2 regions of the Haladaptatus sp. R4 genome follow, and region 2 is predicted to be linked to the other one. Evidence: riboswitches for the same ligand, from Rfam matches in the RefSeq annotation. Region 2 holds a riboswitch; the other holds the start of a gene.
What was found. A riboswitch is a leader RNA that binds a small molecule or an ion and turns the genes downstream of it on or off. The one in region 2 is predicted to bind fluoride.
Positions count from the first base shown of each region.

Region 1: it holds a riboswitch for fluoride, as region 2 does, so the genes downstream of both, crcB (fluoride efflux transporter CrcB) here and A4G99_RS00435 (hypothetical protein) in region 2, are expected to answer to the same signal.

Region 1 is NZ_LWHG01000021.1:729,155-734,238, forward strand. It holds gene A4G99_RS13210 (DUF1697 domain-containing protein) at 1-21, opposite strand, end outside; gene A4G99_RS13215 (Ig-like domain-containing protein) at 463-948, opposite strand; gene A4G99_RS13220 (ATP-binding protein) at 1,025-2,071, shown strand; fluoride riboswitch at 2,119-2,187, shown strand; gene crcB (fluoride efflux transporter CrcB) at 2,197-2,637, shown strand; gene crcB (fluoride efflux transporter CrcB) at 2,634-2,996, shown strand; gene A4G99_RS13235 (universal stress protein) at 2,998-3,429, opposite strand; partial or broken gene A4G99_RS13240 (RND family transporter) at 3,466-5,084, opposite strand, start outside.
Region 2 is NZ_LWHG01000001.1:80,545-85,628, forward strand. It holds partial or broken gene sod (superoxide dismutase) at 1-242, opposite strand, end outside; gene A4G99_RS00430 (alpha/beta hydrolase) at 429-1,415, shown strand; fluoride riboswitch at 1,522-1,586, shown strand; gene A4G99_RS00435 (hypothetical protein) at 1,723-3,153, shown strand; gene A4G99_RS00440 (manganese-dependent inorganic pyrophosphatase) at 3,272-4,195, shown strand; gene A4G99_RS00445 (NUDIX hydrolase) at 4,262-4,771, opposite strand; gene A4G99_RS00450 (hypothetical protein) at 4,922-5,084, shown strand, end outside.

The DNA of each region.
Region 1 (5,084 bases), on a different contig from region 2:
AAAAGCGATGTACGTCGTCATGGGGTATCACTCGATGATGGTGTGGAATCGTCATAAAGAACGTACTTTTCGCCGGTAGACGGGGGACTCGACCGGGAACCGTTCGAGTGTCCGGCGGACAACACGATAGAATGGTCTCCTTAATCGAGATGTCTCCCCACGAACGGGGGAAGAACAGCGATTCAGATCGCAGTCATCGAGTCAAACTACGCGTGCAGCCACGCCTTCGGATGTTCGTCGCGGAGATGATCGTGATACCACTTCGTCGCTACAGGGTAAGACGTGCCGATCATCTGCAGACCGCAGTGTCGACAACGAGCCATTGCCATATGGAACACGGTAGAAGGAGGGGGATGATAGCTGTTACTATTTGAATTGAGCTGTTTCTTTGAACCTACTGCGCGGGAAACAGCCCCGTAACGACCCGGAGCCCGAGCGGGTTCACGGTCCATCACCCGTTTCCTATCCGGATACGACCAGTATTTTCGTGTTCCCTTGCTTGTCCTCGAACTTGCTTCCCGCGGGTGGTTTAATGTCGATTTCGAGCGTGCCATCGTCCTGATTTGGTCCCAATCCGGGACGTATCGACAGTGTCGCTTTCCCATCGTCATCCGTCGTCGCGGTCTGGATGTGTTTCAACGTGGCCGAATCGCCCTTGACGACGACTGTCGCCCCTGCGACGGGGTTGCCGTCCGAATCGATGACCGAGATATCGACCGAGTGATAACCCGGATGGACTACCTCGGGCGACGGTTTCGCGTCGAGTTCGCTCACCGTCAACCCGTGAAGCCCCGACAACATGTTCATCATCACCCCGAGACTGGCGACGCCGACGACGAGCGCGATGACAAGTCGAATCGGAAGCCCTTCGATAGCCCGCTCGTCCGACCGAAACGCCCGAGTCCCACGACGATGCTTCACCTGCCGTAGCCGCTGACGCACTGACATGGCCCGGAGTGGTTCCGGTTTGGAGTATAAACCCTCGGACGAAGGTTTATACCGGAGAGCGAAGCCAACACCCCACATGACCGACGTTTTGGGGCGAGCGGGCGACATGGATGTTTCGGGTGTTTCGGGTGTTTCGGGAAGGCTCGGCACCTATCGAGCCCGCGACGGCAGTGCAGGTGCGCCGGTTCGGATCGATTTGGACGGACCACACGCCACGCTGGTCGTCGGCAAGCGCGGGTACGGGAAGTCCTACACGCTCGGCGTGCTGATCGAGGAACTCGCGAAGACGGCGGGCGTCACCCCTGTCGTCGCCGACCCGATGGGGGCGTTCCGGACGTTTGCAGACGTCTCCGGATTCGACGTGGTCGAGAACCCTCGCGTGTCGGCGGACGCACTTTCCCCGCGTGCGTGGTGTGAGTTGCTCGGACTCGATCACGAGGATTCGGCCGGGTCGCTGGTGTGGCAGGCCGCCGCGAAGACGGGGTCGCTGGCCGGGATGCACGAATACGTCTCGGGCGCGGACGTCGCGCGGGCTACCCGCCGCACGGCCCGGAATCATCTCGCGCTCGCCGACTCGTGGGGCGTGTTTTCGCCCGATGGACTCGCCGCGACGGACTGCGTGGCGTCGGCGACGATACTGGACTGTTCGGTCTACGACGACGCGCCGATGAACGCCGTCGTTCGGGCGATTGCCGACGACCTGTATCGTTCCCAGGTCAGGGAATCGGTAGCGACGCTTCCGTGGCTGGTCGTCGACGAGGCGCACGCGTTCTTCGACGGAATCGCCGGGACGGCGCTCGAAACCATCCTGACTCGGGGTCGACGACCGGGCGTCAGTTTCGTCGCCGCGACCCAGCGTCCCGCTGCGCTTCCGGACGTGGCGGTTTCCCAGTCGGATCTGCTCGTGGCCCACCGACTGACTTCGCGGGGCGACCGGGAGGCGTTGGCTCGTGCTCGCCCGACGTACATGCACGGGTCGTTCGCCGACCGAATGTCCGAAACACCGGGAGAAGCCCTCGTCGTGGACGACGCGACGGAGAACGTCCACGAGATACGGATTCGGGAGCGAGACGTCGAACACGGCGGCGGGAGTCCAAGCGCGAGCGAATTCGCGAACCGGTAATATCCGGCTCCTTTCGAGTTCGTTAAGTGGATTCGGGAGGGAACAGTGACTAACCGGGCGATGGAGTCCGCCTCCCCCAACCGCCGAACACGTCGGCTGATGACTCCTTTTCGAGAGCGACAGATATGGGACGTACACATCCACTCCACACGTTAGAAGTTCTGCTATTGGTTGGCGTCGGCGGGTTTGCGGGGTCGAACCTCCGCTACTTCGTCAGCCTCGTCCAACCCGGCTTGACGGGGACGCTCATCGCGAACGTCGCCGGCAGTTTCGCACTGGGATTCATCCTGTACGAGGCCATCTACATGGGGTATCTGGCCGACCAAACCCACGTCGTGGTCGGCACCGGGTTCCTCTCATCGTTTACGACCTACAGCACGTTCGCGGTGCAGACGACGCAAGCGGCGTCGCCGCTCTGGATGATCGGCAACGTCGCGGCGAACTACGGGTTAGGACTGATGGGCGTCCTGCTCGGCCGGATGCTCGCCCGTAACGTCAACGGGAGGAGCAAGGAAGCGGAGAAGATGGCAGAGCAGGAAACGACGGAAACGGAGGTGCCGGAATGAGTTCGCTCGACCCCGCCCACATCGTCGGAACGGGCGGTGCGATAGGCGCGCTGTGCCGCCATTTCGTCGGCGAACGGATCGATGCCGACGAGTTCCCGATCGGAACGCTCACCGTGAACGTCGTGGGGAGCTTCGTCCTGGGTCTCGTGACGTTCCTCTCCCTCGGGAATCAACTCGCGCTCCTGCTCGGCACCGGTGCGTGTGGCTCGTTTACGACGTTCTCGTCGTTCTCCTTCGAGACGTTTCGGTTGTGGGAGACCGGCGAGCGATTCCGCGCGGCCACCAACGCCCTCGGCAACCTCGTCGGTGCCATCCTCGCTATCGCCCTCGCGTGGGGCGTCGCCCAACTGCTCGGCTAAGCTACGCCGTCACTCGGATCACGAGTACCGGCAGGTCGGTATTGCGGATGACTTTCTCGGTGACGCTCCCGTTCAGGAAGTGTTCGAGACCGGTTCGGGCGTGGGTCCCCATCACGATGACGTCGATTCCGTGTTCGTCCGCGTAGGAGAGGATTTCCTCGTGGGGAATCCCGCGCAGGAGTTCCGTTTCTAGCGGTACGTCCCGTTCGTCCGCCACCCGTGTTACGTCCGAAATCGCCGTTTCTCCCAGTTCCGTTCGGTCACGCTCGATGGTGAGCCATTTCGTGTCCGAAAGCGTGTTGTAATCCCGCGTATCGACGACGTACACCGAATGTACCCTCCCACCCGTAAACGACGCGAGGTCGAGTGCTTCCGTGATGGCGTCGGTAACCTCTGAACTACCATCGGTCGGGACGAGTATCTCGTCGTACATCCCGTTCTACCTTCGACGGGCAGGGAAATAACTGTTCTACAGGAAGTAGCGATACCAGACGACGATGACGGATGGCGTCAACAGGATCGCCGTGAGATACGAGTAGAAGATACTCAAAGCCGTCACGAGACCGAACTGACCGAGAACTGGCGTGATGGCGAGAACGAGAATACCCGTCCCGGCGACCGTCGTGAGCATACTGCCGGTCAGCGCACCGCCAGTGCCGCGGACGGTTCGGGTGAGGGCGTCGAACACGTCGGCGTCCGTCGGGCGTTCGGACGCGTCCGTTCCCTGTTCGAACTCGTCGGTAAACCGATGCACGACGTGGGCCGAGTAGTCGGTTCCCAACCCGAGCGCGATCGCGAGAACGGTCGCGGTGAGCGCGTTGAACGGGATGCCGAACAACCGCATCGTTCCGGCGAGGAGCGCGACGGCGACGACGCGGGAAGCAGGTTGATCACGCCGAAGGCCGCCCGCCCGACGAGCACGCGATAGACGAACGCGAGAAAGACGGCAGTCGCGATGAGCGCGGTGATGAGGCTCCTGAGAGCCGAGGCGAAGATGATCGACGCGACGGACTGGAATACGACGGTTTCGCCCGTCGCCGTCGCTTGGAGACGATATCGCCCCGCGAGGGTTCGGGCATCACGAGCGACCGCATCCTGTGACGCACCGCTTTTCGTCGAGTAGACGACCTGTGCGTGCCGCTGGTCGGCCGTGATGTACTGGAGTGCCTCGTCCCGTGCGGGCGACGACAGCAACCGATCGTAAATCGTGCCGAGGTTATCGTCCGGAACGCCGTCACCGTCGATGTCGTTCCGTTGGACGAGTCGGCGGAATTCGGATGATTGAGCGCTGTAGTTCCGGATAACGGTGATGATGCTCTCGGAACTCGCCTGTCGATCCCTCTGGACGAACGCCTTCGGCGGGTTGTGGTTCGCGTGCTGAATCGATTCCAGCGCGTAATCCTCGCGTAACGGCCCCCGAACGTACACCGTCACGGTGTCGCCCTGAACGGCGGCGAACTTCTCGTCCAGGAAGTTCGTCGTTTGGGTGACGGTGTACGTCCCCGGCGCGAACGGTTCCGGCAGCGATTGCAGATAGCTCGGCGTCTGTTCCGGCGGGAGGAAATCCTCGTTCGAGAAGGACGTACTGATGCCGGTGGCGTAGTACCCCGAAACGACCGTCACGAGCAGCGCGAACGCGAGAACGAACGGTGCACCGCGCCGAGCGAGCGTGACGCTGACTTGCAGGAGTCGCCCGAGTGCGGACCCTTCCTCGCCGAGCGGTCGTAAGCCGAACACGGGGAGGTCGTACCGGTACCGAAGTCGGTCGGTTTCGACCTTGGCCGCCGGGAGGAAGATTCCGAAGATGAGCGCCGTGACGACGATGCCTATCGCGGCGACCAGTCCGAACTCACGGATCGGTTGCAGGCGACTCGTGAGGTTCGACCCGAACCCCATCACGGTCGTTCCCGTGACGATGAAGAAGGCGACGAGCAGTTGGTCGGTCGTTCGTCGCATCGACCTCCCGATTCCCAGTCCGGTGACGCGCTCCTCCCGGTAGCGGTTGATGGCGTGAATGCCGTAGTCGATACCGACCGCAAGGAGCAAAGGTGGCACCGCAACGAGCAGTTGTGTGAACGGAATCCCGAT
Region 2 (5,084 bases):
TGCCAGAACAGGTCGTGCAGGACGTGTCCGCTGCCGTTGTGCGTGACGTTCCGGATGGCACCTGCGGACGACGAGAAGTCGTCGGATTCGCGGTTCTCCGCGAGCGTTTCCTCGGCGCTGTTCCAGCCGTTGACGTAGCCCTGATGATGGGTGTCGTGGTGCCACGTGAGCACCTGTTCGGAAATGTGCGGTTCGAGTGCGTCGTAGTCGTACGGGAGCGGTGGTAGTTCGTAATCGCTCATCTGTATCTCCATATCCGGGTACGTACAGTGGTAGTATGAGGATTTCCTGTAACGAATTCAAGTAGGATATCTGTCGATTGTGGCGACGGCGACGATATCGAAAGTACCGTTCCGAACCGGTCCGAAATAGAACATTCCTGTTGGCTGGCCAACGGGATTATGCACATCGGTAGCATACGGCATTCGATGAGTACCACAACTGTAGAGCGACGCGCTCAAGAACTCGATTCCGATGCACAGGCGCTTCTCGACACGCTGGTCGAGGAGGGTGCACCCGACTTGACTCAGCTCTCGCCCGAACAGGCCCGCGCACTGCTCGGTGGACTGTTCACCCCCGACGTCGAGCCGGAGTCGGTCGAATCGGTGGACGAACGAAAGATTCCGGCGTACGCCCGGGACATCCGCGTGCGAATCTACGACCCCGCTCCCGACGAGTCGCTTCCCGCGGCCGTCTACTTCCACGGCGGTGGCTGGGTCGCCGGTGACCTCGACACCCACGACGGCGTCGCGCGGTCGCTCGCGAACGAGGGGAACTGCGTCGTCGTCTCCGTGGACTACCGATGCGGCCCGGAACACCCTTTCCCGGGTGCCGTCGAGGACGCGTATCTCGCGACGAAATGGACCGCCGACAACGCCGACGAAATCGGAGCGGGCGAGGGGATAGCCGTCGTCGGTGAGAGCGCGGGCGGCAACTTGGCGACCGTCGTCGCACAGATGGCCGTCGAGAACGGAGTCGATGCGCCCGAAATCGAGCACCAGGTGTTGTTCTATCCCGTCACCGACCACTCCTTCGACACGAAATCGTACGAGGAGAACGCCGACGGCTACTTCCTGACCGCGAGAGGGATGGTGTGGTTCTGGAACCACTACCTCCGGGACGACATCGACGGTGCGAACCCGCGTGCATCTCCACTCCGCGCCACGGAACGGGTTCTCTCGGAACTGCCACCGACGACCATATTCACCTGCGGATACGGCCCGCTCCGCGACGAGGGGTACGCCTACGCCGAGGCGCTGTCCGACGCCGGCGTCTCCGTCGATCACACCAACTACGACGGCATGATTCACGACTTCGCCAACATGCGTCGCCTCGCCGACCCGTTTCCGGGCGTCGAAGCGGCGAAGGACGTCCGTCAGCGGGCCGGGAAAGCGCTCCGCGACGCGTTCGACTGAGACCACGGCGACCCCCGAAACGATTCGACGCGAATCAGCTGATTTCGGGGGCCACGTGACTCATCCCGTCGAACTCCTTATGATCCTCGCAACCCACTAGTGAGACGCTATCGCGGGAGATGGGGTCCTCCTTCAACCGCCACGAAACTGGCTGACGATCCCTGCGAAGGTCGTTCAAAATCATGATGCCAGTTTCATACGCGGATCGTCGTCGAATCGATTGGCGAGTACCATCCCGAACGCCACACCGCACGGAGTATCAACGACGGCGTTCGTCGGATGCGCGGTTTCACGGCGGTGAGTAGCCGTGGGAGAACGAGCATCGACGGTCAGCGAGCGTCAACTCCTTCGGGCGCTCACGCACGACGGATGCCCGGTTTGTGATCACCTCCGAAACCACGAGGCGGAGTTTCGATTCTGGTTCATCGCGGAGCGATACCACCAACGAGAACTGCTCGACGCGCTCACGAACTCGCTCGGCTTCTGTGTCGATCACGGTGAATCTCTCGCCGACTCCTCACGGAGCAGGTCGCCGATGACGTCCGCTCACGAAGTCGTCAGCCGACGAACCCTCTCACGGTTCGAAGCGGGTGAAATCGACCGGACGACGTGGTCGTCACTCGCGACCTGTCCAGCATGTGCTTCGTTCGAGCGCGCCGGGGACCGGACGGTGTCGTTTCTCGCACACGGACTCGAAACCAGCGCGGCGGAGTACGGCGACCCCGGTATCGCCTGCTTTCCCCACTTTCGCTCGCTGGCAGCGACGGTCTCGCCGTCGCTCTTTCACACCCTCCTGCCCGTTCAGCGGCGACAGTTCCACGACGTTCGCGAGACGGTTCGCTCGATGCGGGAAAATCCGACGACGGCGACCGATTCCAGCCTCCCCTCCGAACTCGAAACGGCGCTCCAACTCACGGTCGGCCACGACATCCACCCGTCCGCGCTTCCGCCCCCGGACGTGGACCCGAACGGGACTCGGGACCCCGTCGGTGACTTCACAGCCTTGCTCGATTCGGGGGATGGGTGTCCGGTCTGTCTCGAAGTCAGTCGCGCGTGGCAAACCTGGCTCGCGTGGTTGCTACACGCCGATTGCGACGGCGACCAACTACACGACGTGCTCCCGACGTGTCGCGAACACGTCTGGGGATGCGTCCGGTACGGCGATACAGACCTCGCGATGGCCATCGCCGACGCCGCGTCGGACCCGGTCGCCAGCAGACTCACCCGGGCGATGCGACTCCTCGATGATGACCCCGAGTCACGGGAGGACGTATCCGCCACACTTGCTCACGTGGACTCGTTGCGACGGTTCGTCCCTCGTCTGCGCGATGATGGGACGACGCGAGCGCGTGAAGCGATACGGCGGCCGATTCGGTGTCCGGTCTGTGACCGCATGGAGACGGCACGGGACCGTGCCGTCGAACTGCTCCTCGCGTTGCTCGAACAGCCCCGATTTCGGCGAGCCTTCGAGGACGGCTACGGACTGTGCCTGAACCACTGTAGTTACGCGCTCGCACGGAATCCGGCCCCCGAAAGTGCGGCGTTGCTCCGGTCGGACGAAGCGGCGAAAGTGGCCCGTCTCCAGTGGGAGCTTCGGGAGGCACAACGCAAGCAAGCGTGGGATGTGCGCCCGGAAAGAAAGGGTACCGAACAGCGTGCGTGGCTTCGCGCAATCGCGCGGTTTTCGGGCAGATATACGCCGTTACCCCCGGACGACGCTCCGAACGGTGAACGGTGAGTTCACTCGGGACCGCGATGCCATCATCGATAGCATGTGTGTTTATTACGTCACTTGATCCAGCGTTTGGCTCGCCAGGATAATAGCGTTCATACAACTGGGGAAACGATGTACCCATATGCCAGAATCGACCTACGTCATCGGTCACCAACAGCCAGACACCGACACGATCTGCTCTGCACTCGCCTACGCAGGGTTGAAACAGGCACAAGGAACGGACGCGATAGCCGCACGCGCCGGTGAACTGAACCCCGAAACCCAGTTCGTCCTAGAACGCTGGGACGTCGAGAGTCCGACCCTCCTCGAAGACGCGGAGGGGGAGCAATTGATCCTCGTCGATCACAACGAGTACAGTCAGACCGTCTCCGGAGCGCGCGACGCTGAGGTCGTCGAAGTCGTGGACCACCATCGGATCGGCGACGTGAAAACCAGCGGTCCGATCTTCTTCCGAACGGAACCGGTCGGCTCCACCGCTACCATCCTCACGGAACTGTACGACGAGGCGGACGTGGAGATCGATTCCCAGACGGCCGGTCTCCTCCTCAGCGGACTGTTGAGCGACACCGTGGTTCTTCGATCCCCGACGACGACCGAGCGGGATCGGGTCGTCGCCGACCGACTCGCGGACATCGCGGGCGTGGATTACGAGGAGTACGGAAAGGAACTGCTCCAGCGGAAGAGCCAACTCGGCGAGAAAAGCCCACGCGAGATGGTGGTGGGCGACTTCAAGGAGTTCGAGTTCGGCTCGGAACTGGTCGGTATCGGACAGGTCGAAACGGTCGAACCGGACGTGGTGCTGGAACAGCGCGAGGAAGTGCTCGCCGCGATGGACGACGTGACCGCGGAGCGGGAGTACACCGTGTTCCTATTGCTCGTCACGGACCTTCTGGAGGAGGACTCCACAGCGCTGATCGCCGGAGACGATGTGGACACCGTCGAAGCGGGACTGGACGCGACGTTCTCGGACCGCGAAGCGTTCCTGCCCGGCGTGATGTCCCGCAAAAAGCAGGTCGTCCCGCCGCTCGAAGACGCGTTCAACTGATTCGTCGGTAGGGGGTTTCGACACCCCTCGTTCATTATTTCGTGAATCTCCGCGTTGCCACGCCGATCAGCGTTCGCTCCCGTCGAGCACGTCGCTGATACGGTCCGGTTGGAACGCCTCATCCGGCATCGCGTCGAACCACGCGGCGTCCTCGATCGTTTCCCCCTCGATCCCGAGTTCGTCGGCGACGGTTCCATCGTCGGCCGCGGTTGCGCGGTAGAACACGGTGTACTCCCCGTCGTATCGTTCCCCTTCGTGTTCGTACTCTCCCCAGAGTACCAACCACGGACGATCGAGTTCGATTTGGACGCCGGTTTCCTCTTCGACTTCCCGCACGGCGGCGTCCTCCCACTCCTCGTCGGGTTCGACCCCGCCGCCCGGGAAACCGTAGCCGTCCATCCATCCGTTGTGAACCTGGAGCAGTTCTCCGTCACCGTTCGTGACTGCAACGGCGACGCCGCCGCGGAGTCGGTTCCTCGATTCGACGATTGCCAACTCGTCGGCATCCACCGCTCGGAGTTCGGTCTCGAACCGGACTCCGTCGGCTTCGAGGAGTCGTTCGATGTATTCGTCCATGTTTCACGAGATCTGTCGGTCAGTATGAACGCTTTGTGTACGACGGTCCCGATGAGCATCGGACGAATCGTTCATTAACTCAATCACGTTTCAGCTGATAGTTCACCGATCCATTTAACGGAACGGAGAACCAGAGTAACACGAACACAGATGGTCCTCGATTCCTTCACGACCCTCGCCGTGGCGCTGGCGGTCGTCGTGGGTCTCGCGTTCACGTACTTCGGCTACTCCTTCGTGACGCAACTCACGTCGCTCGTCGGCGGCCTCGGCGGTGCCCTGTTCGGTAGTTTCGCCGCACGAACGCTCGCCCCCG